4 regions of the Cellulosimicrobium sp. 4261 genome follow, and region 2 is predicted to be linked to each of the others. Evidence: riboswitches for the same ligand, from Rfam matches in the RefSeq annotation. Region 2 holds a riboswitch; each other region holds the start of a gene.

Region 1 (7,386 bases), on a different contig from region 2:
CTGGAGCGTCGGGTCGGCGGAGAACAGGCCGACGAGCGTCTCGCGCAGCACCTCGACCTGCCGGGCCCGGCCGTGGCACGCGAGCACCTGCACGGACCGGTCCGCCGGGTCCAGCACGTGCGCGCCGTCCGGCGCGTCGGCCCGCAGCGCGGACTGCAGCGCGCCGAGCAGGGTCGGCGGCGGGGGCGCGGCCTCGTGGTGGGTCTCGCGCGCCTCGCCCGCGGCGAGCCGGAGCTGCAGCTCGACCGTGTCCCGGCCGGTGGACGCGAGGAACGGGTGCCGCGCGAACGTCGGAAGGTCCGCGCGACGCCGGACGGGCGCGCCGGTGCGGTCCGTGCCCGGGTCCGCGCCGCCCGCAGCCGGGCCGCCGTCGGACGCGGCGACCGTCGCCCACAGCGCCGGCGAGGGGTGCACGAGCCACAGGTGGACGTCGCGGTGCTCGGCGAGCGCGCGCAGGACCCGGAGCTCGTCCTCGGGCAGCCGCGTGGGTCCGAACACGGACAGCCGCGGCGGCAGGTCGACGGCCGTCGGGTCCGCGCGCAGCGCCGCGACCGCCTCCGTCACGCGCCGCGCCGGGCCCGTCGCCGGGACGCGCTCCACCAGGCGGCGCCACAGCTCGGGCTGCCACGCGAGGTCGTCCGGCGCGACGGAGGTCCCCGGCACCGGTGACGCGGCCGACCACGCGAGCACGACCTCGGGCCGCTGGCGGGCGTAGTCGACCAGGAGGTCCGCGAGCCGCCGCGCGAGCGTGAGCCGCCGGCCCCGCCGCACCTCGTCGCCCGGGTCGCCGACGTAGCGCGCGAGCGGCGCCGCCCACGGCTCGGCGAGGTGCGCGTCGAGCACCTCGAGCACCGACCACGCGAGCCGCTCGGGGCGCCACGGGTCGTCGTCCGGGTCGAGGTCCGTGAGGTCGGCCACGACCTGCTCGACGAGCCGCCGCGGGCCCCGGAAGTCCACGTTCGCGCAGATCCCCGCCGTCTGGCCCGCGCCCAGGTGGTGCGAGAGCCGCTGCGCGAGCCACCGTTCCACCCCGCGCGTCGGGACCGCGACCACGTCAGGCGTGAACGGGTCCGCCGGGACCTCCGCGAGCACGGCGGCGAGCGGCGCCACGAGGGCCTCGGCACGCTCGGAGCGGTGCACGTGCAGCAAGAGGACCCCTGTCGGTCGTGGTGGTGTGGTCACGCGCCCGGCCCGTGGCCGCGCGCTACGAGGAATCTACGAGGTGCGACCCACACCGTCGAACCGCCGTCCACAGGTTCCGGGCGCCTGCGGCCGAGCACACGGCACCCGCGTGGGAACTGGTCGTCTTCCTCTCAGGCGCGCTGCGCGACGAACACCCACTCGCGACCCGGGCGGTCGGGCGCGTCCCGGACGTCCACGACCTCGAACCCGCACGCCACGAGCGACGTCTCGACCTCGTCGCGCTCCCGGAAGCGCAGCGTCGAGTCGGAGTGGAGCGTGGTGCCGTCGGGCAGCACGGTCGTGTCGTGGAAGGACACGAAGGGGAGCGACACCTCGGTGAGTTCGGTCCAGGACTCGACCGGGCCGACGTCGGGCACGTCCACGCGCGTGGTCGTCGCCTCGCGGACCCACCCCTCCCAGGCCCGGCGGGCGGGGACGCGCGTCTCGAGCACCAGCCACCCGCCCGGCACGAGCGCGTCGTGGACGCCCCGGAGCGTCGCGGTCCACGCGTCGTCGGTGAGGAACACCTGGGCGACGTTCGCCGTCATCGTCGCGAGGTCGACCTGGAGCGGGGGGAGGGTCGTCGCGTCGCCGTGCAGCCAGCGCACGCGCTCGGTGCCCGGCTTCGTGCGGGCGACGTCGAGCGACGCGCCGGCCGGGTCGAGGCCGACCACCTCGACACCGCGCTGCGCGAGCAGGCACGCGAACGTCCCGGTGCCGCACCCGACGTCGAGCACACGGCGCACGCCGAGCTCCTCGACGATCGCGACGTAGGCGTCGAGGTCGGACCGGTCCGGGTCGAGCGGGTCGTAGAGGACGGCGAGGCGGGAGTCGTCGAAGATCGCGTCGGGCACCCTCCGACGCTACGAAGGCACGGCGCGCTCGGTCCACCCGATTCCGGGAAGCCGGGTGCCGAACAGGCCCCTGCTGCCCGCCGAGCAGGCGGTCGTGGTTCGTCCCGGCGCCGGGACGAACTGATACCGCCTGCTCGGCGGGGGGAGGGGGAGGGGGGCGGGAGGGGGCGGGGGTCAGATGTTCAGCGCCCGGGCGACGTCCTCGATGATGTCTTGCGGGTCCTCCAGGCCCACCGACAGGCGCACGGTCGTCTCCGCGATCCCGACGGCGGCGCGACCCTCGGGGCCGAGCTTGCGGTGGGTCGTCGTGGCCGGGTGCGTGACGAGGGACTTCGCGTCGCCGAGGTTGTTCGAGATGTCGACGACCTGGAGCGCGTCGAGGAACGTGAACGCGCGCTTCTTCGCCGTCTCGGGGTCGGTGCCCTCGGGCACGGCGAGGTCGAACGTCACGACCGTCCCGCCGCCGCTCTGCTGCGACCGCGCGAGCTCGCGCTGCGGGTGCGACGCGAGGAACGGGTACCGCACGCGGCCGATCCCGGGGAGCTGCTCGAGCGCCTCCGCGACCTGCGCCGCGGCGGCGTTCTGCGCGGCGACGCGCACGGGCAGCGTCTCGAGGCCCTTGAGCAGCACCCACGCGTTGAACGCCGAGAGCGACGGCCCGGTGTTGCGGATGAACGTCTGCACCGGGCCGGTGACGAACTCCTCGGTCCCGAGGATCGCGCCGCCGAGCACGCGGCCCTGCCCGTCGATGTGCTTGGTCGCCGAGTAGACGACGACGTCGGCCCCGAGCTCGAGCGGCCGCTGCAGCAGCGGGGTCGCGAACACGTTGTCGAGCACGACGACCGCGCCCGCAGCGTGCGCGAGCTCGCTCACGCGCCGCGCGTCGACGATGTCCTGCATGGGGTTGGACGGCGTCTCGAAGAAGACGACGTCCGCGGGGGTGGACAGCGCCTCCTCCCACTGCGACAGCACGTGACCGTCGACGTAGTCCGTCCGCACGCCCCACTTCGCGAAGATCTCGTCGAAGATGACGAGGCTCGACCCGAAGAGCGCGCGCGCCGCGACGATGCGCGACCCGGACCGCACCAGCGCCGCGAGCGCCGTGAACACGGCAGACATGCCGGACGCCGTCGCGTAGCACGCCTCCGCGCCCTCCAGGAGGCGCAGACGCTCCTCGAACGTGTGCACGGTGGGGTTGCCGTAGCGCGAGTAGACGAACCGGTCGAGCTCTCCCTGGAACGCGGCCTCGGCGTCCGCCGCGCGGTCGTACGTGTAGCCCTGGGTGAGGAACAGCGCCTCGGACGTCTCCTGGAACTCGGTGCGCGCGTGACCGCCGCGCACGGCGAGCGTCGCGGGGCGGGCGCTCGCGGGCAGGGGCTTGCGGCCGGAGCCGCCGGGCACGCTCCCGGGCACGGCCGCGCTCACCGGGCGGCCTCGTCGAACGTCGTGGTGGGCAGCCCGCGGACCTTCCAGCCTTCGACGTCCCGCAGGCCCGAGAATCCCTGGGCCCCCTCGAAGCCCTCGAGCACGTTGTACGACGGCCCGAGCCCGGCGGCCGTGGCCGCGCGCGCCGCGCCGATCGACCGCTGGCCCGAGCGGCACAGGAACACGACGGGACGCTCGTCGCCGGGCGTCAGGCCCGACTCGACGAGCTGGTCCAGGAACCGCGGGTTGGGGCCCGCCGGGGTCACCCACTCGTCGAACACGACGTCGCGGCCGAGGTCCGCGGCGTCGGGCACGCCGATGGTGCGCCACTCGCCCTCGGTGCGGACGTCCACGAGCACGGCGCGCTCGTCGTGCGCGAGCAGGTCCCACGCCTGCTGCGGGGTGAGGTCGCCGGCGTAGCCGACGGCGGGTCGTGCGTCGGGCAGCGCCGACCCCGCTGCCGGCGCCTGCTGGGACTGGTCGCTCATGAGAGTCCTCCTCCATCGATCGTGGCAGTAGCACCCTGCGCCCGGCCGCCGAGGCGGTCCGGGGGGTTGCTGCGGCGTCGACGTGCCACGTCACTCGGCCGCTCCGGATGGTTGGCTCGGATCGTACGCCACGCGTCCGACGCGCGGAACGCCCGTCTCGGGGACCGGCGTCGGGGCGGGGGTGCCCGACGCCGCGCGGCCCCGGCCGCAGCCCCCGGCGTTGCATGCCACGTCCCGCCATCCGAGACGCCGTGACCACCGGTTGACACGCTGCGGTGCTCACGGACATCCTGGTCGACAGGTCATGAGTGCCAGCGCGAAACCCCGGTTTGCTGGCCGGCAACCCTCCTCTCGCGGCGGGGTGCCCCGGGTGACGACCAGGCCGCACGCCGACCGGCGGGTGGCAAGCGCGGGGAGGTTCTCCCCGGACGACCCTGGAGGACTGTGCCATGACTGCTCTCGCGGACGTCTCGTGTCCCACCGACGCCCCGGCCCCTGACCTCACGGCGCTCGCCGACGCGCCCGCGCTCCTGCCCGTCGTCGGCGGGGACACGCTCGTCCCGCTCGTCGACGGCCGCAGCGTCCCGTACGCGAACCTCGACGTCGCGGCGTCGGCCCCGGCGCTGCGCTCGGTGGCCGACCGCGTGACCGAGGTGCTGCCGCTCTACGCGAGCGTGCACCGCGGCGCGGGCTACCTGTCGCAGGTCTCCACGGCGCTCTACGAGGCGTCGCGGCGCACGATCGGCGCGTTCGTCGGCGCGCGCGAGGACGACGTCACGGTCGTCACGCGCAACACGACCGACTCGCTCAACCTGCTCGCGGGCTGCGTCCCGGCGACCGCGGACGGCACGCCCGGGCGCGTGCTCGTCCTCGACGTCGAGCACCACGCGAACCTGCTGCCGTGGCAGCGCACGGGCGGCGCGACGGTCCTCGCGGGCGGCGCGTCCGTCGCGGAGACGCTCTCGGGCCTGCGCACCGAGCTCGCGCGCTTCCCGTACGCGCTCGTCGCCGTGACCGGCGCGTCCAACGTCACGGGCGAGTCCCTGCCGATCACCGAGGTCGTCCGCGCCGCGCACGACGCCGGCGCGCGCGTCGTGCTCGACGGCGCCCAGCTCGTCCCGCACCGCGGGTTCTCGCTCGCCGCGTCGGGCGCCGACTACGTCGCCTTCTCGGGGCACAAGACCTACGCGCCGTTCGGCGCGGGCGCGCTCGTCGGGCGTCGTGACTGGCTCGACGCGGGCACGCCCTACCTCGCGGGCGGCGGCGCCGTGCGTCACGTCGCGGTGACCGGGACCCAGTGGCAGACGGCGCCCGCGCGCCACGAGGCCGGCTCGCCGAACGTGGTGGGCGCCGCGGCGCTCGCGGCGGCGTGCGACGCGCTCGCCGCGCTCGACCCGGCCGACCTGCACGCGCACGAGGCGGCGCTGCGCACGGCCCTCGTCGCGGGCCTCGAGGCCGTCCCCGGTGTCCGGGTCGTGCGCGTCTGGGACGACGCCGTCGACCCGGTCGGCGTCGTGACGTTCGCCGTCGAGGGCCACGATCCGGGCCTCGTCGCCGCCTACCTCTCGGCCGAGCACGGCATCGGCGTGCGCGACGGGCGGTTCTGCGCGCACCCGCTGCTCGCGCGCCTCGGTTACGACGCGGGCGCGATCCGCGCCTCGGTGGGCGTCGGGACGACGGGCGCGGACGTCGTGCGCCTCGTCGAGGCCGTGCGCGCGTACGTCGAGCAGGGCCCGGCGACCCGGTACGAGGTCGTCGACGGCTGCTGGGCCGTCGTGGACGACCCCCGCCCGGTCCCCGCGGGGTCCGGCCTGGAGGGTCTCTTCGCGACCGCCGCGGCGGGCTTCCTCGCCGACGCCGCGGGCTGCGGACCGGCCGTCTGACCGGCGTCGGCGACCGACGGGGGAGCCCGTTCACCGGGCCGTCGCCGAGCGTTGTCCACCGCGTCGCCGGACCCTCTTGGCGCGGTGTTCCGCGTGTGCTCTGATATGCGCTGTGCTGCACGACGTCGTCCTCTCGGGGCACGGTTTCCGCCTGGAACCGCTGGCCCTGGAGCACGCTGAGACGCTGGCCGGCCTCGTCGACGAGGCGATGTGGTCTGGCATGAGCATCCCCCTGCCCTACGGGGTCGCGGGGATGGCCGATCTCGTGGCCGCGACGCGCGCGGCCCCCGACCTCACGGGCTTCGTCGTGCGCGCCGTCGACCCCGACGGCGCGCCCGGCGCTGTGCTCGGCAGCACGGCGTTCCGCGACCTGTCGCTCGTCGACCGCCGCGTCGAGGTGGGCCGCACGTTCTACGCGCGCTCCACGTGGGGGAGCCTCGTCAACCCCGTGACGAAGTGGCTCCTGCTGCGCCACGCGTTCGAGACGTGGGACGTGCACCGGGTCGGCTTCCGCGTCGACACGCGCAACGAGCGCTCGCTCGGCGCCATGCGCCGTCTCGGCGCCCACGAGGAGGGCGTGATGCGCGGCCACCGCACCGCGCCCGACGGGACGCGCGCCGACTCCGTGCTCTTCTCGATCCTCGCGCCCGAGTGGCCCGGGGTCGAGGTGGGCCTCCTCGCGCGGATCACCGCCCCGCGCGTCGTCCCGGTGCTCGCGCCGGCGGCGCCGGCGGACGTCCGGCCGCTCGCCGCGTCCTGACCCACCCCGCCCGGGCGGTCCTGCCCTGAGCGTTCCGCCTGATCGCCGCGAGCGCACGGTCCCGGAGACGCCACGAGGGCCCCGCCGTAGCGGAGCCCTCGTGGTCGAACGGTGGAGCATCTCAGCGGTCGAACGCGTCCTTGACGTCGTCGCCCGCCTGCTTGACGTTGGCCTTGGCCTGGTCGCCCTGGCCCTCGGCCTCGAGCCGCTCGTTGTCCGTGAGCTTGCCCGCGCCTTCCTTGAGCTTGCCACCCGCCTCTTCAGCGGCGTGCTTGGCCTTGTCTCCGAGTCCCATGGGTGCTCCTCTCGTCGGTACCTCTCGACCGTAACCACGGTCGGCCGGGCTCGCACGCCGTCGGAGCACGGGCGGTGTAGTGGGATGTGCGGGTGCAGCACGACACCGTCCTCGAAGGCTTCGGCGTCCGTCTCGAACCGCTCGCCGCGACCCACGCGCCCGCGCTCGGCGCCCTCGTCGACGACGGCATCTGGGCGGGCATGTCCAGCGCCGTGCCGCGCGGCGCGGAGGCGATGGAGGGCTACGTGCGCGACGCGGTCGCCGCGCCGGGCCGGCTCGCGTTCGCGGTCCTGGGCGCTCCCGGCGCTCCCGGTGCTCCGGGTGCGGACGGCGAGGCCGCCGACGCCGCGGTCCGCGGCTCGACGTCGCTCTACGAGTGGGTGCCGTCCCAGGGCCGGGTGGAGCTCGGGTCCACGTTCTACGCGCGCGAGTGGTGGGGCGGGACGACCAACCCGGCGTGCAAGTACCTCCTGCTGCGGCACGCGTTCGAGGACCTCGG
Region 2 (7,386 bases):
TCCTACGTCGAGCTCGAGCGCGCCCGGTTCGGCGAGCGCCTCGCCGTCACCCTGCAGATCGCGCCGGAGTCGTTGACGGCCGTCATCCCCTTCCTCTCCGTGCAGCCCCTTGTCGAGAACGCGGTGCGCCACGGCCTGGAGCCGCGCGAGCACGGCGGGACGATCGTCATCACCGCGCGCGACGAGGGCACCCAGACGGAGATCACGGTCGAGGACGACGGCGTCGGCATGGACCCGGCCGTCGTGCGCGAGCTCCTCACGTCGCGCGACACGACGCACGTGGGCCTGCGCAACGTCGACACCCGCGTGCGCCAGCTCTACGGCGACGACCACGCGCTCGACATCGAGACCGCGCCCGGCTCGGGCACGCTCGTGCGCCTGCGCGTCCCGCGGTCGCAGCCGCTGCACGAGACGGAGGTGAGCGTGCCGTGACCGCCCCGGACCCGGCCGGCGGCGTCCCGGACGGGGCGAGGGACGCCGTCGGGCTGGACGTGCTCGTCGCCGACGACGAGCGGCCCGTGCTCGACGAGCTCGTGGGCCTGCTCCGCCGCGACCCGCGCGTGCGCACCGTGCGCGGGGTCGCGAGCGGCTCGGAGGCGCTGCGCGAGCTCTCGTCGCGCACGGTGGACGCGGCGTTCCTCGACATCCACATGCCGGGGCTGACCGGCCTCGACCTCGCCCGCGCGCTCTCCCGGTTCGCCGACCGCCCGGCGGTCGTGTTCGTCACCGCCGACGAGGCGCGCGCGCTGGAGGCGTTCGACGTCGAGGCCGTCGACTACGTCCTCAAGCCCGTGCGGCGCGAGCGGCTCGCGCGGGCCGTCGACCGCGTCGTCGAGCGGGTCGCGGAGCGCACCGCGGCGGGGCGCGCCCCCGCGACCGACGCGGCGGCGCCCGCCAGCGCCGCCGCTCCCTCGCCCGCGGCCGGTGGCCCGGCGGGAGGCGCCGCACCGGCCGACGAGACGCTCGTCGTGACGGTCGGCACGACGACGCGGCTCGTCCGGCGCAGCGCGGTGCGGTGGGTGCAGGCGCAGGGCGACTACTCCCGGCTCGTGACGGACACCGAGCAGTTCCTCGTGCGCGAGCCGCTCTCCGACCTCGAGGAGCGGTGGGCGCCCGCGGGGTTCCTGCGCGTGCACCGGTCGTACCTCGTGGACCGCGCGGCCGTGACCGCGGCGCGGTTCGGCGGGGCGCAGCCCGCGCTCGTCGTCGCCGGGCACGAGGTCCCGGTGAGCCGCCGCATGGTGCCCGCGGTCCGCGAGGCGCTCCTCGGGCCGCACCGGGGTGCGCCGTGACGGGCACCGACCCGCGCCGCGACGCGCGCGTGCGCGTCCGGTCCACGGACGTCCCCGCGGGCCCGAGCCCCGGCGAGGGCACCGCCCCGCGGGGCGGCGCGGCGTCGGGCACGGCGCGGGCCGGCGAGCCCGACGACGCCGCGACCGCGTACACGCGCGGGCTCGTCCGGGCCCAGCTCCGGCTCGGGCTGGCGTGCGTGGCGTCGTTCCTCGCCGTCGTCACGCTGCTCACGGTGACGATGAGCGGCGTGCCCGCGCTGGACGACGTCGTGGTGCTCGGCGTGCCGCTGCCGTGGCTCGTGCACGCGTACGGCTTCTACCCCGTGATCGTCGCGTTCGCGGTCGTCTTCGCGGTCGCGGCGGCGCGCAACGAGCGCCGGTACCGCGCGCTCGCCGAGGGAGTGACGCCCGACGAGCCCGGCCCCGACGACGGCGGTGCGCCGTGACCAGCGCGCTGCCCCTCGTCGCGATCGCGCTGCTCCTGCTCGCGACCGGGCTCATCGGGTTCTACGGCCTGCGGATCTCGCGCACCACGAGCGACTTCTTCGTCGCGTCGCGCACCGTGCGGCCGGTCTGGAACGCGTCGGCGATCAGCGGCGAGTACCTGTCCGCGGGCACGTTCCTCGGGCTCTCGGGCCTCGTGCTGCTGTCCGGCGCGGAGGCGTTCTGGTTCCCCGTCGGGTACGCGGCGGGCTACCTGCTCGTCCTGCTGTTCGTCGCGGGCCCCCTGCGGCGCAGCGGCGCGTACACGATCCCCGACTTCGTGCACGCCCGGCTCGACTCCGTGGTCGCGCGCCGCGTGACGAGCGTGCTCGTGCTCGTCATCGGGTGGCTCTACGTGGTCCCGCAGCTCCACGGGGCGGCGCTCGTCATCACGAGCGTGGCCCCGGTGCCGCCGTGGGTCGGCTCGGTGGGGATCGCGGTCGTGGTGAGCGCCGTCGTCGCCGCGGGCGGGATGCGCTCCATCACGTTCGTCCAGGCGTTCCAGTTCTGGGTCAAGCTCACCGCCCTCGCGGTGCCGCTCGTCGTCGTGCTCATGGCGCTCGGCGGGGCGTTCGAGCCCGGCGGCGCCGTCGTCACGTTCGACCCCGCCGCCGTGTTCCCCCACGAGGCCGGGCCGGGCGGCCTCGACGCGTACGCCACCGTCTCGCTCCTGCTCGCCCTCCTGCTCGGCACGACCGGCCTGCCGCACGTCCTCGTGCGCTTCTACACCTCGCCCGACGGCGGCTCGGCCCGCCGCACGACCGTCGTCGTGCTCGTCATGATCAGCGTGTTCTACATGGTGTCGAGCACGCTCGGGCTCGTGGCGCGGGTCGTCGCGCCCGACCTCGCGGCGCCCGGGGTGGCGGACACCGTCGTCCTCGCGCTGCCGACCCGCCTCGTGCCCGGGCTCGGCGGCGAGCTCCTCGCCGCGCTCGTCGTCGCCGGGGCGTTCGCCGCGTTCCTCGGGACGTCGTCGGGGCTCGTGGTCGCGCTGGCGGGCGTCGTGAGCCAGGACCTGTTCGGCGGCACCGTGCGGTCCTTCCGCTGGTCGGCGGTCGCGTGCACGCTCATCCCGCTCGCGTTCGCGCTCGTCACCATCCCGCAGGGCCTCGTGACGAGCGTCGGGACGGTGTTCGTCTTCGCGGCGTCGGCCCTGTCCCCCGTGATCCTGCTCGGCGTGTGGTGGCGCGGCCTCACCGCGCGCGGCGCGGTGGCGGGCATGGTCGTGGGCGCCGTCCTGTGCGCGACGGCGCTGCTCGCGTCGTCCGCGCTCGTCGCCGCGGGGTACGGGAGCCCGTCCGGCGACACGGCCGACGGCGTCCCCGGCGTCGTGCGCGCCCTGCTCGCCCAGCCCGCCGCGTGGACCATCCCGCTCGCGACGGCGACCGTCGTCGTCGTGTCGCTCCTCGACCGGCGCGGCCCGCCGCTGCGCACCGACCGGTTCCTCCGCCGTCTGCACGTGCCCGAACGCCGGAGGGCCTGAGACTCGTCGCACCGGGAGCGCCGACGACCCTCCGCATCTCACCTGGCGGGCGCTCTCGACCGCATGTCGGATGGGTCGTAGGATCGTGGCAACCATCCAGAGCGGTCGAGAGTCCTGGCTCGACGACACCGCAGCAACCCGCCGACGGAAGCCTCCCGAGGACAAAGGTGCTAACGCCAGGGTCGATGGAGTGACGCATGACCTCAGAGGCATCCTTCGCGCACCGTCCGGGCCGTCCGCGGCCGACGGTGTCGTTCGAGCTCATGCCCCCGCGCCGACCGGACGCGGCCCCGAAGTTCTGGGAGACGGCACGCCGTCTCGTCGCGACGCACCCCGACTTCGTGTCCGTGACGTACGGCGCCGCGGGCACCGACCGCGCGACCGCGCGCCAGGTCGTCGGACGTCTGCTCCAGGGCACGCCCGTGCTGCCGATCGCGCACCTCACGTGCGTCGGGGCGTCGCGCGAGGACGTGGAGTCGGTCATCACCGACTTCCTCGACGAGGGCGTGCGGAGCTTCCTCGCGCTGCGGGGCGACCCGCCGCGCGACCAGCCGGACTGGCAGCCCGCGCCCGACGGCGTCCGGTCGTCGACCGAGCTCGTCGCCCTGCTGCGCGAGGTCGAGGCGTCGCGCTGCGCGTCCGACCCGGCCGTCGCGCTGCGCGGCGCGGCCCGGCCGCTGACGATCGCCGTCGCGACGTTCTGCGACGGCAATCCCGCCGCCGGCACGACCCGCACCCAGGAGGTGCGCCGCCTGTGGCAGAAGCAGCAGGCCGGCGCGAGCTTCGCGATCACGCAGCTCTTCTACGACGCGTCGTCGTACACCGACTTCGTCGCCGAGGCCCGTGCGGCCGGCGTGACGATCCCCATCCTCGCCGGGCTGCTGCCCACGACGGAGCCCGCGCGGCTCCGTCGCGTCGAGGAGCTCACGGGCGTGCGCGCGCCCCAGCACCTGCTGGACGCGCTCGACGCCCTGCCCGACCCGGAGGCGCAGCACGCCTACGGGATCGCGTACTCGGTCGACCTCGCGCAGCGCGTCCTCGACGCGGGCACGCCCGGTCTGCACGTGTACACGTTCAACAAGCACCGCGCCGCTCTTGACCTGCTCGAGGGTGTCCACCTCGGCGGCGGGTCGGGCGGGACCGGGGGCGGCGCCAGCGCCGCCGCCGCCCCGCTCGTCCCGGACCTGGCCAGCGGGCCGTGGGTCACCGGCACCTCCCTGCCCCCGACGAGCGCCGCCACGCACGGCGCGCCCGTCTGACCGGTCCTCCGGACCAGCAAGAGGTTTCGATCATGGCCACTTCCGTACCCTCCCCTACCCAGAACCCGGTCGGATTCCCCGCCGGGACCGTGCTCGGCTACCCGCGCATCGGGCGCCGCCGCGAGCTGAAGAAGGCCGTCGAGGCGTTCTGGGCCGGCAAGACGTCGGCCGAGGAGCTCGAGGCCACGGCCCGCGGGCTGCGCCTCGCGACCGTGCGCCGCCTCGTCGAGCTCGGCCTCGGCGCCGACGACGCGTCCGTCCCCGGCACGTTCTCCTACTACGACCAGGTGCTCGACGTCGCCGCGTCCCTCGGTGCCGTGCCGTCGCGGTTCGCGTCGCTGGTCGACGACGCGGGCCGCCTCGACCTCGCGGGCTACTTCACCGTGGCGCGCGGCCAGGGGGACGACGCCCCGCTCGAGATGACCAAGTGGTTCGACACGAACTACCACTACCTCGTGCCCGAGATCGGCCCGGACACCCCGATCCGGTTCGTCGACGACCGCGTCGTGCGCGAGTTCGTCGAGGCGAAGGAGGCCGGTGTGGTGACGCGGCCCGTCGTCGTCGGGCCGGTGACGTTCCTCGCGCTGTCCAAGGCCGCGGACGACGCGCCCGCCGGGTACTCGCCGCTCGATCGTCTGGACGACGTCGTCGCCGCCTACGCCGACCTGCTGCGTGCGCTCGCCGCGACCGGCGCGCCGTGGGTGCAGCTCGACGAGCCGATCCTCGTCACCGACCCGGCGAACGCCGAGGAGCTCACCGAAGCGGTCGAGAGGGCATACCGCGCGCTCGCGACCGACCTCCGCCCGGTGCCGAACCCGGGCCCGCTCCCCACGGAGACCTCCGGGTCGGGAGAGATCCCCGGCTCGGCAGAGGACGTGCGGCCCGCCATCCTCGTCGCGGCGCCGTACGGTCGGCTGGAGACCTCGCCTGGACCCGACGGCCGGTATCACGACTTCCTGGCCGTCCTGTCGGACACGGACATCGAGGCGATCGCGCTCGACGGCGTCGCAGCCGACCTTCCCGACGGCCTGCCCCAGGGGCTCGGGACGAAGACCCTCGTCCTCGGCGTGATCGACGGGCACAACGTGTGGCGGGCGGACCTCGCCGCGAAGCTCGATCTGATCGAGCAGTACCCGACCGGAGCGCACCTGGGCGCGGTCGCCGTCGGCACGTCGACGTCGCTGCTGCACGTGCCGCACGACGTGGAGGACGAGACGTTCGCCGAGCCCGGCACCGCGTCGGGCACGACGCTCGACCCGCGCCTGCGCGACTGGCTCGCGTTCGCGGACCAGAAGGTCGGCGAGGTCGCGACGCTCGCCCGGGCCCTCACGGAGGGTCGCGACGCCGTCGCGGAGGAGATCGAGGCGTCCCGTGCGGCGGTGGCGTCGCGCGCGGAGGCGAGCGGCGTCGTCGTGCCCGCGGTGCGGGAGCGCGCGGCCGCGCTGACCGACGCGGACTTCGCGCGCGGCGACTACGCCGAGCGTGCGGCCGCGCAGCAGGAGCGCCTGAACCTGCCGCCGCTGCCCACGACGACGATCGGCTCGTTCCCGCAGACGCCGGAGATCCGCCGCGCCCGCGCGCTGTGGACGAAGGGCGAGCTGTCGGACGCGGACTACACGACCGCGATGCGCGAGGAGATCGCGCGCGTCGTCGCGATCCAGGAGGAGCTGGGCCTCGACGTGCTCGTGCACGGCGAGCCCGAGCGCAACGACATGGTGCAGTACTTCGCGGAGCACCTCGACGGGTTCGCCGTCACGGCGAACGGCTGGGTCCAGTCGTACGGGTCGCGCTGCGTCCGCCCGCCGATCCTGTGGGGTGACGTCACGCGGCCCGCGCCGATCACGGTCGAGTGGTCCGCGTACACGGCGTCGCTCACCGAGAAGCCCGTCAAGGGCATGCTCACCGGGCCCGTGACGATCCTCGCGTGGTCGTTCGTGCGCGACGACCAGCCGCTCGGCGACACCGCGAACCAGGTGGGCCTCGCGCTGCGCGACGAGATCGCGGACCTCGAGGCCGCCGGCGTCGGGATCGTCCAGGTCGACGAGCCCGCGCTGCGCGAGCTCCTGCCGCTGCGCCGCGCGGACCAGCCGGCGTACCTCGACTGGTCCGTCGGGTCGTTCCGGCTCGCGACCTCGGGCGTGGCGGCGGCGACGCAGATCCACACGCACCTGTGCTACTCGGAGTTCGGCGAGGTCATCGGCGCGATCGACGGCCTCGACGCCGACGTGACGTCGGTCGAGGCGGCGCGCTCGCGCATGGAGATCGTGCCGGAGCTGCGCGACGCCGGGTACTCGCGCGGCATCGGGCCGGGCGTCTACGACATCCACAGCCCGCGCGTGCCCTCGACGGAGGAGGTCACCGAGCTGCTGGAGCTCGCCGTGAAGTCGATCGACCCGCGCGTCGTCTGGGTCAACCCCGACTGCGGCCTGAAGACCCGCCGCTACGAGGAGACCGTGCCGTCGCTCGAGCACCTCGTCACCGCGGCGAAGGCCGTCCGGGCCACGCTCGGCTGACCCCCGGAGACGCCGGAGGCCGGGTTCCGTCGGGACCCGGCCTCCGTGTCGAGGGTGTCAGCGCTCGGTCGTGCCCGTGCCCGCCATCGGGAGGGCGAACGCGAGCGTCGCCGCGGCGAGGCCGCCCACGAAGAGCCACACGCCGCCGTCGACGCCGGACATGCCCGACCCCATGAGCACGAGCCCGCCGACGAACAGCGCGAACGCCACGACGAACCGTGCGACCGCGCCCGCGTGACCGGGGATGTCGCGCCCTTCGGTCCCGGTGGGGAGGGGGCTGTGCGCCGCCTGCTCGCTGGACGTGGTCATGGGGTTCTCCTTCTGAGGTCGGAACGGGAGCCGGACGTCGCCGTCGG
Region 3 (7,386 bases), on a different contig from region 2:
CCCGCGTCCAGCGCCGGTGGCGGTCCACGACGACGCGCACCGGATCCTGCGGGTCGGGCGTCTCCGCCGCGGCGTTGATGAACGGGCAGCCGCGGAAGCCCGGCACGCAGCTCACGGCGCCGATGGCGCCCGCGAGGGCGCTCAGCGCGTCGAGCGGCTCGGTGTCGCGCAGCGCCTCGTCGACGACGGCGCGGTCGCGCGCGGCCTGCTGCTCGAGGTACGCGACGACGAGGTCGGACTTCGTCCGGAAGTGGCGGTAGAACGTGACCTTGGTGATGCCGACCTGCTCGATGATGCGGTCGGCGCTCGTCGCCCGGATGCCCTGGGCGTAGAAGAGCGCCGAGGCAGCCTCGAGGATGCGGCGGCGCGTGTCCGCCGCGGTGCCCCGGCCCGTCGCCCCGGACGTCGGCGAGTCGTCGACCATGGCCCCCTCCTTCTCTCCGCCCCTTGCGCGCGGTCGGCCGCCAGTCTAGGTTCTTCGATGTAGACGTACTAGTAACTATACGTCGCATCACGACTCTCGAAAGGCACCTCGATGGCTGACACCCTCTACACCGCCGTGGCCACAGCGACCGGAGACGGCCGCGCCGGAGGTCGCGCCGTGTCCGACGACGGCCAGCTCGACGTCACGCTCGCCGTCCCGCGCGCGATGGGCGGACTCGGTGGTGGGACCAACCCGGAGCAGCTGTTCGCGGCCGGGTGGTCGTCGTGCTTCCACTCGGCGCTGAAGATGGTCGCGGCGCAGCGCAAGGTCCCCGTGACGGACTCGGCCGTCGTCGCCGAGGTCGACCTCGTCCCGAACGGCGACGGCGGCTTCTCGCTCGGCGCGACGCTGCACGTCGAGCTCGGGGGCGGCGTCACCCAGGACCTCGCCGAGGAGCTCGCGGAGGCCGCGCACGCCGTCTGCCCGTACTCGCTCGCGACCCGGGGCAACATCCCCGTCACGGTCCGCACGACCGTCGCGTAGCGCACCCGCGGCACCCCGCCGGGGCCGGCTCGCGGATCGGTCCCGCGTACCGGCCCCGCGGGTCGGGCCGGCGGGTCGGGCCGGCGGTTCAGTCCAGGCAGAACTCGTTGCCCTCGACGTCCTGCATGACGATGCAGGACTCGTTCTCCTCGTCCGCGACCAGCACGCGCACGCACGTCGCGCCGAGCGCCACGAGCCGGTCGCGCTCGGCCTCGAGCGCGGCGAGGCGCTCCGCCCCCACCAGTCCGGTGCCGACGCGCACGTCGAGGTGCACGCGGTTCTTGACGACCTTGCCCTCGGGGACGAGCTGGAAGTACAGGCGCGGCCCGGCCCCCGTCGGGTCGCTGCACGCGGACCAGGCGTCCCGCTCCGCGGCCGGGAGCGCGGCCTCGGCGTCGTCCCAGGTGGCGAAGCCCTCCGGGGGCGACACCGGGACGTAGCCCAGCACCTCGCACCAGAACCGGGCGACACGCCGTGGCTGCGCGCAGTCGAACGTGACCTGGACCTGCCTGACCGTCGCCATCCGGCCACCCTAGTCGCCCGACCCTTCTCGGCCGGAGGGCTTTTCGCGGGCGCACGACGGCCGCCGGTGCCACCGCTCTGCGCGGGGCACCCGCGGCCGTCGTCGTGCGGCTCGGGTCAGATGACGCCGAGCGCGAGGATCGCGTCGGCGACCTTGGTGAAGCCCGCGATGTTGGCGCCGAGCACGTAGTTGCCGGGGGTGCCGTACTCGTCGGCCGTCTCGACGCAGCGGTCGTGGATGCCCGCCATGATCTGCGCGAGACGGTCCTCCGTGTACTCGAAGGACCACGCGTCGCGCGACGCGTTCTGCTGCATCTCGAGGGCCGACGTCGCGACGCCGCCCGCGTTGGCGGCCTTGCCCGGTGCGAAGAGGACGCCCGCCTCCTGGAGCAGCGCGACGGCGCTCGGCGTCGTCGGCATGTTCGCGCCCTCGGCGACCGCGACGACGCCGTTCGCGACGAGCTGCTTGGCCGCCGCCTCGTCGAGCTCGTTCTGCGTCGCGCACGGGAGCGCGACGTCGCACGGCACGTCCCAGATGGACCCGTCGGTGACGACGCGGGCACCGGGCCGGCGCGCGGCGTAGTCGGCGACGCGCCCGCGCTCGACCTCCTTGATCTGGCGCAGGAGCTCGAGGTCGACCCCGGCCTCGTCGACGACGTAGCCCGACGAGTCGGAGAAGGCGACCACGTTCGCGCCGAGCTGCTGTGCCTTGGCCGTCGCGTAGATCGCGACGTTGCCCGAGCCCGAGACGACGACGCGGCGCCCGTCGAGCTCCTGCCCGCGCGTCTCCAGCATGTTCTGCGCGAAGAGGACCGTGCCGTAACCCGTGGCCTCCGTGCGGACGAGCGAGCCGCCCCACGAGATGCCCTTGCCCGTGAGGACGCCGGACTCGTACCGGTTGGTGATGCGCTTGTACTGCCCGAAGAGGTAGCCGATCTCGCGGCCGCCCACGCCGATGTCGCCCGCGGGGACGTCCGTGTTCTCGCCGATGTGCCGGTAGAGCTCGGTCATGAACGACTGGCAGAACCGCATGACCTCGCCGTCGGACCGCCCGCGCGGGTCGAAGTCGGAGCCGCCCTTGCCGCCGCCGATGGGCATGCCCGTGAGCGAGTTCTTGAAGATCTGCTCGAAGCCGAGGAACTTCACGATGCCGAGGTAGACCGACGGGTGGAACCGCAGGCCACCCTTGTACGGGCCGAGCGCCGAGTTGAACTCGACGCGGAAGCCGCGGTTGATCTGCACGCGCCCGGTGTCGTCCACCCACGGGACCCGGAAGATGATCTGGCGCTCCGGCTCGCACACGCGCTCGAGGACGGCGGCCTCGACGTAGCGCGGGTGCTTGCGCAGCACGGGGCCGAGCGAGTCGAAGACCTCGCGCACGGCCTGGTGGAACTCGGCCTCGCCGGGGTTGCGACGCAGGACCTCGTCGTAGACGGACTGCAGTCGGCTGTCCATGGGTACTCCTCGTCTGACGCGGGCGGAACTCCTGCTGACGGTACGCCTGTGCCAGAAGCTCCCGTCACACCGTCTCACTCCGCGCGCACCGGCACGGGCGGCCGCGGGGCCGAGTCGGCCCGCACGAGGCGGCACCGGGCGGCACGAGGGGCACCGGCGACGACACATCCGTCCACCCACTGAGAAACCCTACCGATCCGGTGCAGTTTCTCGGGGCGGTTGCTATACCCGTCCCCAGGTCACGAGCGCCAGCGCCAAGCCCCGGCTCGCTGGCCGGCAACCCCCTGTCACGGCGGGGTGCTCCGGGAGATGACCAGGCCGGGCCCGGCCTGCCCCGCCACCGGCGAGGACGGCCCGCACGGCAAGCGTGATCGACGACTACTGCGAGGTGCACATGACCCACCACCCCACCCACCCGACGGTGCTCGCCGTCTCGGGCAACCCGCGGCCCGGCTCGCGCACGCTCGGCGCCGCCGAGACGATCGCGCGCCGCGTCGCCGACCTTCTCGGCACGGCCGACGTCGCCACGGTCGACCTGGCGCCGCTCGCCGGCGAGGTGCTCGCCGCCGACCACCCCGCGGCCGACGCCGCCCGCGCGCAGCTCGCCCGGGCGACGGTCGCCGTCGTGGCGACCCCGGTCTACAAGGCGTCGTACACCGGGCTGCTCAAGGCCTTCCTCGACCTCTACGGCCCCGACGGGCTCGCGGGCGTCGTCGTGGTCCCGCTCGTCGTGTCCGGGAGCCCGGCGCACGCGCTCGTCGGGGAGGTGCACCTGCGGCCCGTGCTCGTCGAGCTCGGCGCCGTCGTCCCGACCCGGTCGCTCACGGTCACCGAGCCGCAGCTCGCGGACCTGGGACCGGTCGTGGACGCGTGGCTCGCGCGCGAGGGCGACGCCCTGCGCCGCGCCGCGGCACCGCTCCCCCCGGCGGGGAACCTCCCGGCGGCCCGCACCGACGAGGCCGTCGCGGACGCGTTCGCGGGAGTGGCCCGATGACCGCCGAGCTCACCCACCTGGAGGCCCTCCTGGCCGAGCAGGACGAGCCCCAGCTCTCCCCCGACGAGTACAAGGCCGTGTTCCGCGGCCACCCCGCGGGCGTCGCCGTCGTCGCGCTCGAGCACGACGACCGCCTCGTCGGCTTCACCGCGACGTCGGTCATCTCCGTCTCGGCCGCGCCCCCGCTGCTCGCGTTCTCGCTCGCGTCCACGTCGTCGTCGTGGCCCGCGGTCTCGACGGCGCGCACGCTGACCGTGAGCTTCCTCGCCGACCACCAGGACGATGTCTCGGCCCGGTTCGCGACGAGCGCCATCGACCGGTTCGCGGACGGCGGCTGGTCGCGCCTGCCGACGGGCGAGCCCGTGATCGACGGCGCGCTGTCGTGGGTGCGCGGGCGGGTCGTCCAGCGCACGCCGGTGGGCGACTCCTATCTCGTCTCGCTGCGCGCGCTCGGGTCGAGCGTCGGCGCCGCGCCCGGGGCGCCGCGCGGGTCGGCGGCGTCGCCGCTCGTCTACCACGACCGCACCTACCACCGGATCGGCGACCACTCCGCGCTCTGAGCGGCGGACGGGCGAGGGGCCCGACGGCGGTCGTCCCGCCGTCGGGCCCCTCGTCCGTCCCGTGCCGCCCCTCACGGGTGGTCCGTCACCAGCTCCAGCCGCGCGCGCTGAGCTCGAGCTCCTCGCGGAACCGCTCGTCGTCGCCGGTACGGAAGTCCGCGCGCAGGGGTGCGTCCGCGACCGGGAGCCCCGTGAGCCGGCAGGCCTCGCGCAGCAGCGCGTCGTAGGCGCCCTGGACCGCGAGGTAGTGGTGGGCGCGCGCGTAGACGTCCGGGTCGGCCTCGATGCGCCGGAGCTCCGCGGCGAGCGCGGTGAGCCGCACCTGCAGCGCGAGCGTCGTGAGCGGGTCCGGTGCCGCCGCGGCACGACGGCGACCGCCCGCCCGGTGGCTCGGAGGTCGCCCGGCGCGGCGCAGCACCCACCACGCGGCGGCGGCGGTGCACGCCGTCGCGCACCAGATCATGAGCAGCCACGACATCGGAGCCGACCTCTGCGCGGGGAGACCCACAGGACCTCTCCAGTCTAGGTCTCCCCAACCCCGCGAGGCAGGGTGGGCGGCCCCTTGTCCTCGCCGCCGCCCGCGCGGCGGGTCAGCCGTCGAGGAGGTCCGGCTGCGGGTGCCGCACGCCCTGGACGGCGGCGCGCGGGATCGCCGCGCCGATCGTCGCGACGTCGTCCGGCGTGAGCCCGACCGTGGCCGCCGCGACGTTCTGCTCCAGGTACGCGACGCGCTTCGTCCCCGGGATCGGGACGACGTCGTCGCCCTGCGCGAGGAGCCACGCGAGCGCGAGCTGCGCCGTCGTGACGCCGCGCTCCGCGGCGAGCTGCTCCAGGGAGCGCACGAGACCGCGGTTGTGCTCGAACGCCTCGCCGGCGTACCGGGCGTGGGCGCGGCGCACGTCGTCCGCCGCGAAGCCGTCGGTGGCGTCCACGGTCCCAGTGAGGATGCCCCGGCCGAGCGGCGAGAAGGGCACGAAGCCGACCCCGAGCTCGCGCAGCGTCGGCAGCACCTCGTCCTCCGGGTCGCGCGTCCACAGCGAGTACTCGCTCTGCACGGCCGTCACGGGGTGCACGGCGTGCGCGCGGCGCACGGTCGCGGCGGACGGCTCCGAGAGGCCGATGCCGCGGACCTTCCCGGCCTCCACGAGACCCGCGAGCGCGCCGACCGTGTCCTCGATCGGCACCTGGGGGTCGACACGGTGCAGGTAGTACAGGTCGAGGCGGTCGGTGCCGAGGCGGCGCAGGCTCGCGTCGACCGCGGCACGGACGTACTCGGGGCGGCCGTCGACCGGACGCCCGTCGGCGTGGCCGCCCGCGGGCGGGAGCCCGAACTTCGACGCGAGGACGATCTCGTCCCGGTGCGGCCCGAGGACCCGGCCGAACAGCTCCTCGTTGCGGCCGTGGCCGTAGACGTCGGCCGTGTCGAAGAGGGTCACGCCGAGCTCGAGCGCGCGGCGCAGCACGGCCTCGGCCTCCGCGGCGTCCGCGGGGCCGTAGGCGTCGGTGACGGACATGCCGCCGAACCCGACGGCGGAGACGGCGAGCGCCGCCCCGCCGGTGCCGAGCGTGCGCGACGGGAGGGTGCCGGGGGCGGGGGTCCGGGAGGTGTCGGTCATGGCCCCAGCGGACCACCGTGCGCCGCCCGGGGCAAGGGCGGACGCCGTCCTCCCACCTGGCGAGAGGACGTGACGCGCCACGCTGCGGCTCGGCGCGTGACGAGCCCCGCCGCAGGTCAGGCACGCCTCTCCTTGCTGGCGGGCGCGTGGAATGCCACCTAGTCTGGAATCGTTCAAGTGAACGGCACCGACGGAAGCCGGGTGACCGCCGCACGATTCCGGGCGACCCCCGAGAGAGCGAGGAGCACCATGTCCGCACCCACCATCCACCGCACGACGGCCCGCTTCGAGGCGTCGGAGAAGCTCCGCGCCCACCTGCAGCGCGTGCTCGTCGCGCTCGTCGACCTGCACGTCCAGGGCAAGCAGGCCCACTGGAACGTCACGGGCCGCGGGTTCCGCGACCTGCACCTCCAGCTCGACGACGTCGTGGACGCCGCGCGCGAGCACAGCGACACCGTCGCCGAGCGCATGCGCGCGCTCCAGGTCGTGCCCGACGGCCGCACCGAGACCGTCGCGACGACGACGGACCTCTCGCCGTACCCGGCCGGCCTCGTGTCGGTCGGCGACACCGTCGACGCGGTCGTCGAGCGCATCGCGCAGACGGTCGAGGTCGTCCGTGCCGTGCACGACGACGTCGACGCCGAGGACCCGACGAGCGCCGACATCCTGCACGAGATCATCGCGGACCTGGAGAAGCAGGCCTGGTTCCTCTCCTCGGAGAACCGCGAGGCCTGATCAGGCCCGCCCCACGGCGTAGAACGGCACGTCGCGAGGTAGAGCACGTCGTGTGCTACCTCGCGACGTGCCGTTCTACGTCGCGGTGCGCCCCTGGAGCGCGCGGCGGCCGGGGATGGCCGCGACGAGCTCGCGCGTGTACTCCTCCTGCGGGTCGAGCAGGATCTGCTCGGCCGCGCCCTGCTCGACGACGCGCCCGCGGTGCATGACGCCGACGTGGTCGGACACCTGCCGCACGACCGCGAGGTCGTGCGAGATGAACAGGTACGCGAGCCCGTGCTCGGCCTGCAGCCGCACGAGCAGCTCGAGGATCTGCGCCTGCACGGACGCGTCGAGCGCCGAGACGGGCTCGTCGAGCACGACGAGCGCCGGGTTCAGCGCGAGCGCCCGCGCGATGGCGACGCGCTGGCGCTGCCCGCCCGAGAGCTCGCGCGGTCCCCGCCGGAGCACGTCGGGCGGGAGCGCGACGTCCTCGACGAGCGCACGCGCCCGGTCGGCACGCTCGGACGGCGACCCGACCCGGTACGCCCGGAGCGG
Region 4 (7,386 bases), on a different contig from region 2:
CGCGAGGGCGACACGCTGACCAAGGACGAGCGGTACGCGCGCACCCACGAGTACATCCAGATCGTCAAGCAGGCCTGGTCGAGCGCCGAGCCGTTCGACCACCACGGGCCGTTCTACGACTTCGACGACTTCGTGCTCGACGCCAAGCCGTTCGAGGGCCGCACCCCGACCATCTCGTTCGGCGGGTCGTCGGACGCCGCGTTCCGCGTCGGCGCGGCCGAGGCCGACATCTACGCCGTCTGGGGCGAGCCGCTCGACCGCACCGCCGAGCAGATCGCGCGCGTGCACGCCGAGGCCGCTGCTGCGGGCCGCACGACGCCGCCACGCATCCACGCCGCGTTCCGGCCGATCGTCGCGCCGACCGTGGAGCTCGCCTGGGAGAAGGCGCACCGCATCCTCGACCGGATCGAGACGCGCAAGGCCGCCGCGGGGGGACAGCTCAGCCGTCGGCACCCGATCGACAAGCCCGAGAACGCGGGCTCGCAGCGGCTGCTCGAGATCGCCGCCCAGGGCGAGCGCTTCGACACCGCGCTGTGGACCGCGACCGCGAAGGCCACCGGCGGCGCCGGCAACTCCAACGCGCTCGTCGGCACGCCCGAGCAGGTCGCCGAGGCGCTGCTCGCGTACTACGACCTCGGCGTCCGCGTCATCTCCGCGCGCGGCTACGACCTGCTGGACGACGCGGTCGACTTCGGTCGCTACGTCATCCCGCTCGTCCGCGAGGAGGTCGCGAAGCGCGACGCCGCCGCCGCGGAGGCCGCCGCGGCCTGACAGATCGGCAACCCCGCCCCGGGTCGGCAGCTCCGGTCGGGTTCGGCACCTGCGCGTGCCGATCACGACCGGAGCTGCCGAACGCGCCGGTACCGGGCCCCCGAACGACGACGAAAAACAAGGAGAAGGACGTGCGGTTCCAGGTACTCGACATCGTGTTCAACCCGCCCCACCCCGTGACCGGGGAGGCGGTCGCGCCGTCCGACCGGTTGAACCGGGTCGTCGAGACGGCGGTGCTGGCGGAGGAGCTCGGGTTCGACTCGTTCGCGGTGGGGGAGCGGCACGCGGGGGAGGTGCTGTCGTCGGCGCCGACGGTGCTCCTCGGCGCGGTCGCGGCGCGGACGTCGCGCATCCTGCTGAGCACGGGCGTCACCGTGCTGTCGCTGCTCGACCCGATCCGCGTCGCCGAGGACCTCGCGACGGTCGACCAGCTGAGCCGCGGGCGGCTGGAGATCGTCATCGGCAAGGGCAACGAGGTGCTGCAGTACCCGCTGCTCGGGCTGGACCTCGACAAGCAGTACGAGTACCTCCAGGAGAACTACGAGCTGCTGCGCCTGCTGCTGTCGGAGGAGGACGTCAGCTGGAGCGGGCGGCACCGCCACGCGCTGGAGCACGCGACGACGCTGCCACGGCCGTTCGCCGGGCCGTTCCGGATCTGGCACGGGTCGGCGACCTCGCGCTTCGCGGTGGACCTCGCGGCCCGGTACGGGGACCCGATCGTCAGCGCCAACGCGCTGCAGCCGCGCGAGAACTACCAGGTGCTCATCGACCGCTACCGCGAGCAGTACGCGGCGCACGGGCACGACCCGGCGTACGGGTTCGTCGGGTCGGGCTCGGGCGGGCTGTTCCTCGCCGACACGACGGAGGAGGCGATCGAGCAGTACCGCCCGATCTACGAGGGCCAGGTCGCGGCGGCGGCGCGCCGGGGGTACGGGCCCGACGCCGTCGGGAAGGCACCGAGCTTCCGGACGGTCGAGGACGCCGTCGAGCGCGGGCCCGCGCTCGTGGGGTCGCCGGAGCGCGTGGCGGAGAAGATCCTCGACTACCACGCCTCGTACCGGCACGACCTGCAGTCCGTCTCGGTGAACCACCTGATCCCCGCGGCGCAGCAGGAGGACGTGCTGCGCCGGTTCGCGGAGGAGGTCGTGCCCGTCGTGCAGGCCGAGGTGAAGACGGACCTCTGGAGCCCGGCCGACTCCCGCCGCGCGGCGGGGTTCACGGCGGCCTGACGAGGCATCCTCGACGCCACGGCCGGTTCGCTCTTCCTCGAGCCGGGCGGCGTGGATGCTGGAGGAGGCTGCGCTGCGGGCCCGGCGGCAGGCTGAGAACACCCCTGCTGAAGAGGCCGACGGTGTAGCGTCGCGTCCCGGGCGCAGCTCCGGTCTCGACGCAGGCTCTCGCACTCACGCCGCCCTTCCTTGACGCGACGACCCCTCCGCGAGGTGCGCCATGACGACCCACTACTCGCTCGACGCGTTCTTCGGCTCGTTCTTCCACCAGGACTGGGAAGAGGACTACGGGAGCGCCGCAGGTGCTCTGGCGCGCTTCCTCGACCTGGCCGGCCCCAGCAGGTACGACGGACTCGTCGACGAGATCGACAGCACCCTGGACCGCTACCGTTCCGACGAGCAGGTCGTCGAGTGGATCAACGGCCGGCTTCATGCCGAGCTCTATCGCGAGGCCGTGGGCATGCCGCTGCGCGACTGGCTCCTCGTGGTCCGGGGAGAAGTGAGGGCGAGAATCACCGCATCAGATCTTGACGGTCCCTGAGGAGCTTCGCTCTCTCGGTCTCTCGCGTGCCGGCTATGGTCGGCGGGTCTGATCGCGACGGCTCCGGTGGCGCGTCTTGCTCGGCGTGTCGGCGCACGTCCGGGTGTCGACGACGTCGCTGTCGACGCCCGTGGCGCGCGCTTCGCTGTCGGTGGCGTCGCGGCGGTCCGTGCTGCCGCAGGTCGGGCGCCCGTCCGAGCGCGCCCGGTCAGTGGCGCCACCCCACCTCCCGAGTCGCCCTTCCCGGTGCGGTGACACGCGAGGCGGCCGTGACTCGCGTCGTCTCGGCGGAAACAACCGTCCGCCTGGCGGGACGGCCGTCTCGATACTTGACTTAACCAGTCGAGATTGTCTTTCCTGCTCCCAGGTGACGAGCGTCAGCACGCAGGCCCGGCTCGCTGACCAGCAACCCTTCGACGTGACGGGGTGCTCCGGGAACGACCTGACCGCGCCGCTCCCACGGCGCGGTAAGCACGGCACCCCGGTGGGTTCCCCGCCGCGCCGGCCCTGGGCCCGGCACGGTCGACCACCGGCGCCGGACGACCGCCGGTCCTCAGCCGGCACACGAGGAGAGCAGCACGACATGATCCCCACACCTCACCGACGCCGGTCCCTGACCGTCGCCGCGGCGGCCGCCGCGACGGGCCTCCTGCTCAGCGCGTGCGCGGGCGGCGGCTCCGGCGCGTCCGACGGCGACGGGTCGCCCAGCCCGTCCGGCGAGCCCGTGGCGGGCGGCGACCTGACGTTCGCCCTCACGGTCGACTCGCACTGCATCGACCCGCAGCAGGTCGGCAACAACGACGCCATCGCGGCGGCCCGCCAGACCGTCGCGTCGCTCACGGCGCAGGACCCGGAGTCGGGCGAGATCCTGCCGTGGCTCGCGGAGAGCTGGGAGGTGAACGACGACGCGTCGAGCTACACGTTCCACCTGCGCGACGACGCGACGTACGCCGACGGCACGCCGATCGACGCCGAGTCGGTGAAGACGAACTTCGACGCGATCGTCGCGCTCGGTGCGACGGCGTCGCTCGGGTCGCAGTACCTCGTCGGCTACGAGGGCACGACCGTCACCGACCCGCAGACCCTCACGGTGGACTTCGCGGAGCCGAGCGCGCAGTTCCTCCAGGCCACCTCGACGTTCTCGCTCGGCCTCCTCGCCCCGTCCTCGGCCGACCTGAGCGTCGAGGACCGCTGCGCCGGCAAGTTCGTCGGCTCCGGCCCGTTCTCCGTGAAGTCGTACACGCAGGACCAGGAGATCGTGCTCCAGAAGGTCGCGGGCTACGCGTGGGGCTCGGAGGCGAGCGACCACCAGGGCGAGGCCTACCTCGACACGGTGACGTTCAAGGTCATCCCCGAGGCGAGCGTGCGCAGCGGCAGCCTGCAGTCCGGGCAGATCGACGCCACGGCCGCGATCTCGACCGTCGACCTCCCGCAGTTCGACGGGAACGGGTTCTGGCTCGAGTACCGCGCCAACCCGGGCGTCGTGTTCAACCTCTTCCCCAACGAGTCGAGCCCGCTCGCGGGCGACGAGGCCGTGCGGACGGCGATCCTCCAGGGCATCGACCGCGAGCAGATCGCGGACACCGTGCTCAGCGCCCAGGATGAGCCGGCCACGAGCGTCCTGTCGCACTCGACCCCGCACTACGAGAGCGTCGCGGACGAGCTCGCCTACGACCCCGAGGGCGCGAAGAAGATCCTCGACGACGCGGGCTGGGTCGAGGGCGCCGACGGCGTGCGGGAGAAGGACGGCCAGAAGCTCTCCACGACCGTGACGTTCTGGCAGGTGCCGGAGCCGCTCGAGCTGGTCCAGCAGCAGCTCGCACAGATCGGCGTGGACCTCCAGCTCCAGCACGTGACCGTCGCCGAGTCGCAGGCGATCAAGGAGAGCGGCGACTTCGACTTCGACTACTACAACCTCACGCGCTCCGACCCGGACGTGCTGCGCACGATCTTCTCGGCGAACGCGCGCAACATCAACCAGCGCGACGCGGAGGAGGTCGACGACCTGCTCGACGCGTCGGCCGCGGCGACCGACCCGGCCGAGCGCCAGGAGCTCGTCACGGAGGCGTCGCGCCTGCTCGTGCAGAAGGGCCACGCGATCCCGGTCTACGAGCTCTCGACGACCATCGCGGCCGCCGACACGGTCCACGGCCTGACGTTCGAGGCGTCGTCGCGCCTCGACTTCTACGACGCCTGGGTCACCCAGGGCTGACCCGCCGGGCCCGCCTGCCCGACGCCGCGGCGTCGGGCAGGCGGGCATCCCCCACGGAAGGAGGCCGACCATGGGCCGGTACGTCCTGCGTCGCGCCGGGCAGGGCCTGTTCGTGCTCTGGGCGGCGTTCACCATCTCGTTCTTCGTCCTCTACCTGCTCCCCAGCGACCCGGCCGCGCTCATGGCGAGCGGCGGCGGCGAGGCGGACCAGGTGGACCCCGCGCTGCTCGACGCCCTGCGCGCCCAGTACGGCCTCGACCGGCCCGTGCTCGTGCAGTACGCCGACGCGCTGTGGCACGCGCTGCGGCTCGACTTCGGGACGTCGTACGCGTCCGGGGCGCCCGCGACGCAGCTCGTGCTCCAGGCGCTCCCGGAGACGCTCCGGCTCACGGCCGCGGCGCTCGTCCTCGCCGTCGTGGCGGGCGCCGGCATCGCGATCGCGAGCACGTTCCCGCGCGCGGCCTGGCTGCGCCATGCGCTCGCGTCGCTGCCGCCGCTCGGCGTCGCCCTGCCGCCGTTCTGGCTGGGTCTCCTCCTGCTGCAGTGGTTCTCCTTCCAGCTCCCGGTGTTCCCCGCGATCGGCAACGAGGGCGCGATCAGCCTCGTGCTGCCGGCGATCACGCTCGCCGTCCCGGCGAGCGCCGCGCTCGCCCAGGTGCTCGCCCGGAGCCTGCGCGGGACGCTCGGCGAGCCGTACGTGGAGACGGCGCGCGCCAAGGGCGCGAGCCGGGCGCGCGTGCACTTCGGCCACGCGCTGCGCAACGCCGCGATCCCCGCGCTGACCGTGCTGGGGGTCGTCGTGGGCGGGCTGCTCGGGGGCACGGTCGTCACCGAGACCGTGTTCTCGCGCGCGGGCCTGGGACGACTCACGGTCACGTCGGTGGACGCGCAGGACATCCCCGTGGTGCAGGCGGTCGTCGTCCTCTCGGCGCTCGTGTTCGTGGTCGTCACGCTCGTGGTCGACCTGCTCTACCCCCTGCTCGACCCCCGGATCGACGCACGACAGAAGGCGGTGGCCGCATGAGCACCAGGCCGGGAGTGCGCATCGTGCTCCGGGACGAGGCCCGGGTCGCGGACCGTGCCGCGGTGGCGGACGCGCCGCCGTCGGGCGCGCTCGCCCCCGACGCCCCGCCCGCCGACGCGCCCGAGGGACGCACGCCCGCGGAGATCGAGGTCGAGGACCGCGAGGACGCGCGCGCGATCCTCCGGCACGGCCACGTGCGGACCCGGGGCACGGCGGGCCGGTGGCGGCGCGGGGCGCGGTACGCCGTGCGGCGGCCCGGGCTGGTCGTCGCCGTGCTCGTCGTCCTGCTCGTCACGGCGTGGGCGGTCGTCCCGCAGCTCTTCACGGCGTACGACCCGCTGACGGGCGTGCCCGCGGACCGGCTGCAGCCGCCGTCGGGCGCGCACCTGTTCGGCACCGACCACCTGGGGCGGGACGTGTACGCGCGCGTCGTCCACGGCGCGTCTGCCTCGCTCGGCGCGACCGTCATCGCGGTCGCGGTCGGGCTCGTCGCCGGGTCCCTGCTCGGCCTGCTCGCGGGGTTCGTGCGCGGGTGGGTGGACGACGTCGTCGGCCGGTTCGTCGACGTGCTGCTCGCGATCCCCAGCATCCTGCTCTCGCTCGCGATCATCACGGCGCTCGGGTTCGGGACGGTCAAGGTCGCGATCGCCGTCGGCATCACGAGCGTCGCGACGTTCGCGCGCGTCATGCGGGCCGAGGTCCTGCGGACCTCGACGTCGGTGTACGTCGAGGCGGCCCGCGCGTCGGGGGTGCGCTGGTACGGCGTGCTCGGGCGCCACGTGCTGCCCAACTCGACGGGACCGGTGCTCGCGCTCGTCGCGCTCGAGCTCGGCACGGCCGTGCTCGCCATCTCGGCCCTGAGCTTCCTCGGCTACGGGACGCCGCCGCCCGCGCCGGAGTGGGGCTCGCTCGTCTCGGGCGGGCGCGACTACCTGGCCACCGCGTGGTGGCTCACGACCATGCCGGGCCTCGTGATCGTCGCCGTCGTGCTGTCGGCGAACCGCATCGCGCGGGCCCTGGAACGGACCGGAGGGGACGCATGACCGCCACGACGCCGACCACCCAGGAGCGTCCCGGCCCGACGTCGGGCGAGGCGCCCGCGCTCGAGATCCGCGGTCTGGAGGTCGCCTACCGCACGCGCGACGGCGGCTCGTACGCCGCCGTCCGCGGCGTCGACCTCACGGTCGGGGCGGGCGAGGTCGTCGCGCTGGTGGGCGAGTCCGGGTCGGGCAAGAGCACGACGGCGCACGCGGCCCTGCACCTGCTCGCGCGCGGGGGCGAGGTGACGGCAGGGACCATCCGCCTCGGTGGGCGCGACGTCGGACGGCTCTCCGAGAAGGAGTGGCAGCAGGTGCGGGGCCGCGACGTCGGGCTCGTGCCGCAGGACCCGACGGTGTCGCTCAACCCCGTCACGCGCGTGGGCGACCAGGTCGCGGAGGTGCTCGTCATCCACGGGCTCGCGCGGCGCAAGGAGGCGCGCGAGCGCGCGGTCGAGCTGCTGCGCCAGGCCGGGATCGACGACCCGGAGGCCCGCGCGCGGCAGTACCCGTCGCAGCTCTCCGGCGGGATGCGCCAGCGCGTGCTCATCGCGATCGCCGTCGCGGCCCGG

The links. A riboswitch is a leader RNA that binds a small molecule or an ion and turns the genes downstream of it on or off. The one in region 2 is predicted to bind S-adenosylmethionine.
Region 1: another riboswitch for S-adenosylmethionine. It lies ahead of ABIE39_RS00955 (aminotransferase class V-fold PLP-dependent enzyme); the one in region 2 lies ahead of ABIE39_RS14235 (methylenetetrahydrofolate reductase).
Region 3: another riboswitch for S-adenosylmethionine. It lies ahead of ABIE39_RS00745 (NADPH-dependent FMN reductase); the one in region 2 lies ahead of ABIE39_RS14235 (methylenetetrahydrofolate reductase).
Region 4: another riboswitch for S-adenosylmethionine. It lies ahead of ABIE39_RS00785 (ABC transporter substrate-binding protein); the one in region 2 lies ahead of ABIE39_RS14235 (methylenetetrahydrofolate reductase).

What each region holds. Positions count from the first base shown of each region.
Region 1 covers NZ_JBEPOQ010000001.1:204,329-211,714, reverse strand. The annotation lists gene recC (exodeoxyribonuclease V subunit gamma) at 1-1,140, opposite strand, end outside; gene ABIE39_RS00970 (class I SAM-dependent methyltransferase) at 1,314-2,036, opposite strand; gene ABIE39_RS00965 (O-succinylhomoserine sulfhydrylase) at 2,211-3,461, opposite strand; gene ABIE39_RS00960 (rhodanese-like domain-containing protein) at 3,458-3,949, opposite strand; SAM riboswitch class IV at 4,250-4,365, shown strand; gene ABIE39_RS00955 (aminotransferase class V-fold PLP-dependent enzyme) at 4,399-5,832, shown strand; gene ABIE39_RS00950 (GNAT family N-acetyltransferase) at 5,945-6,592, shown strand; gene ABIE39_RS00945 (CsbD family protein) at 6,714-6,887, opposite strand; gene ABIE39_RS00940 (GNAT family N-acetyltransferase) at 6,980-7,386, shown strand, end outside.
Region 2 covers NZ_JBEPOQ010000011.1:94,912-102,297, forward strand. The annotation lists gene ABIE39_RS14215 (histidine kinase) at 1-432, shown strand, start outside; gene ABIE39_RS14220 (LytR/AlgR family response regulator transcription factor) at 429-1,292, shown strand; gene ABIE39_RS14225 (heavy metal transporter) at 1,289-1,738, shown strand; gene ABIE39_RS14230 (sodium:solute symporter family transporter) at 1,735-3,258, shown strand; SAM riboswitch class I at 3,348-3,450, shown strand; gene ABIE39_RS14235 (methylenetetrahydrofolate reductase) at 3,456-4,517, shown strand; gene metE (5-methyltetrahydropteroyltriglutamate--homocysteine S-methyltransferase) at 4,550-7,030, shown strand; gene ABIE39_RS14245 (hypothetical protein) at 7,088-7,339, opposite strand.
Region 3 covers NZ_JBEPOQ010000001.1:156,246-163,631, forward strand. The annotation lists gene ABIE39_RS00725 (TetR/AcrR family transcriptional regulator) at 1-424, opposite strand, end outside; gene ABIE39_RS00730 (organic hydroperoxide resistance protein) at 536-967, shown strand; gene ABIE39_RS00735 (VOC family protein) at 1,056-1,490, opposite strand; gene gdhA (NADP-specific glutamate dehydrogenase) at 1,607-2,944, opposite strand; SAM riboswitch class IV at 3,182-3,284, shown strand; gene ABIE39_RS00745 (NADPH-dependent FMN reductase) at 3,339-3,938, shown strand; gene ABIE39_RS00750 (flavin reductase) at 3,935-4,498, shown strand; gene ABIE39_RS00755 (hypothetical protein) at 4,584-4,976, opposite strand; gene ABIE39_RS00760 (aldo/keto reductase) at 5,089-6,114, opposite strand; gene ABIE39_RS00765 (Dps family protein) at 6,364-6,849, shown strand; gene ABIE39_RS00770 (dipeptide ABC transporter ATP-binding protein) at 6,925-7,386, opposite strand, start outside.
Region 4 covers NZ_JBEPOQ010000001.1:164,391-171,776, reverse strand. The annotation lists gene ABIE39_RS00800 (LLM class flavin-dependent oxidoreductase) at 1-771, shown strand, start outside; gene ABIE39_RS00795 (LLM class flavin-dependent oxidoreductase) at 903-2,000, shown strand; gene ABIE39_RS00790 (contact-dependent growth inhibition system immunity protein) at 2,221-2,541, shown strand; SAM riboswitch class IV at 2,908-3,021, shown strand; gene ABIE39_RS00785 (ABC transporter substrate-binding protein) at 3,125-4,753, shown strand; gene ABIE39_RS00780 (ABC transporter permease) at 4,824-5,777, shown strand; gene ABIE39_RS00775 (ABC transporter permease) at 5,774-6,820, shown strand; gene ABIE39_RS00770 (dipeptide ABC transporter ATP-binding protein) at 6,817-7,386, shown strand, end outside.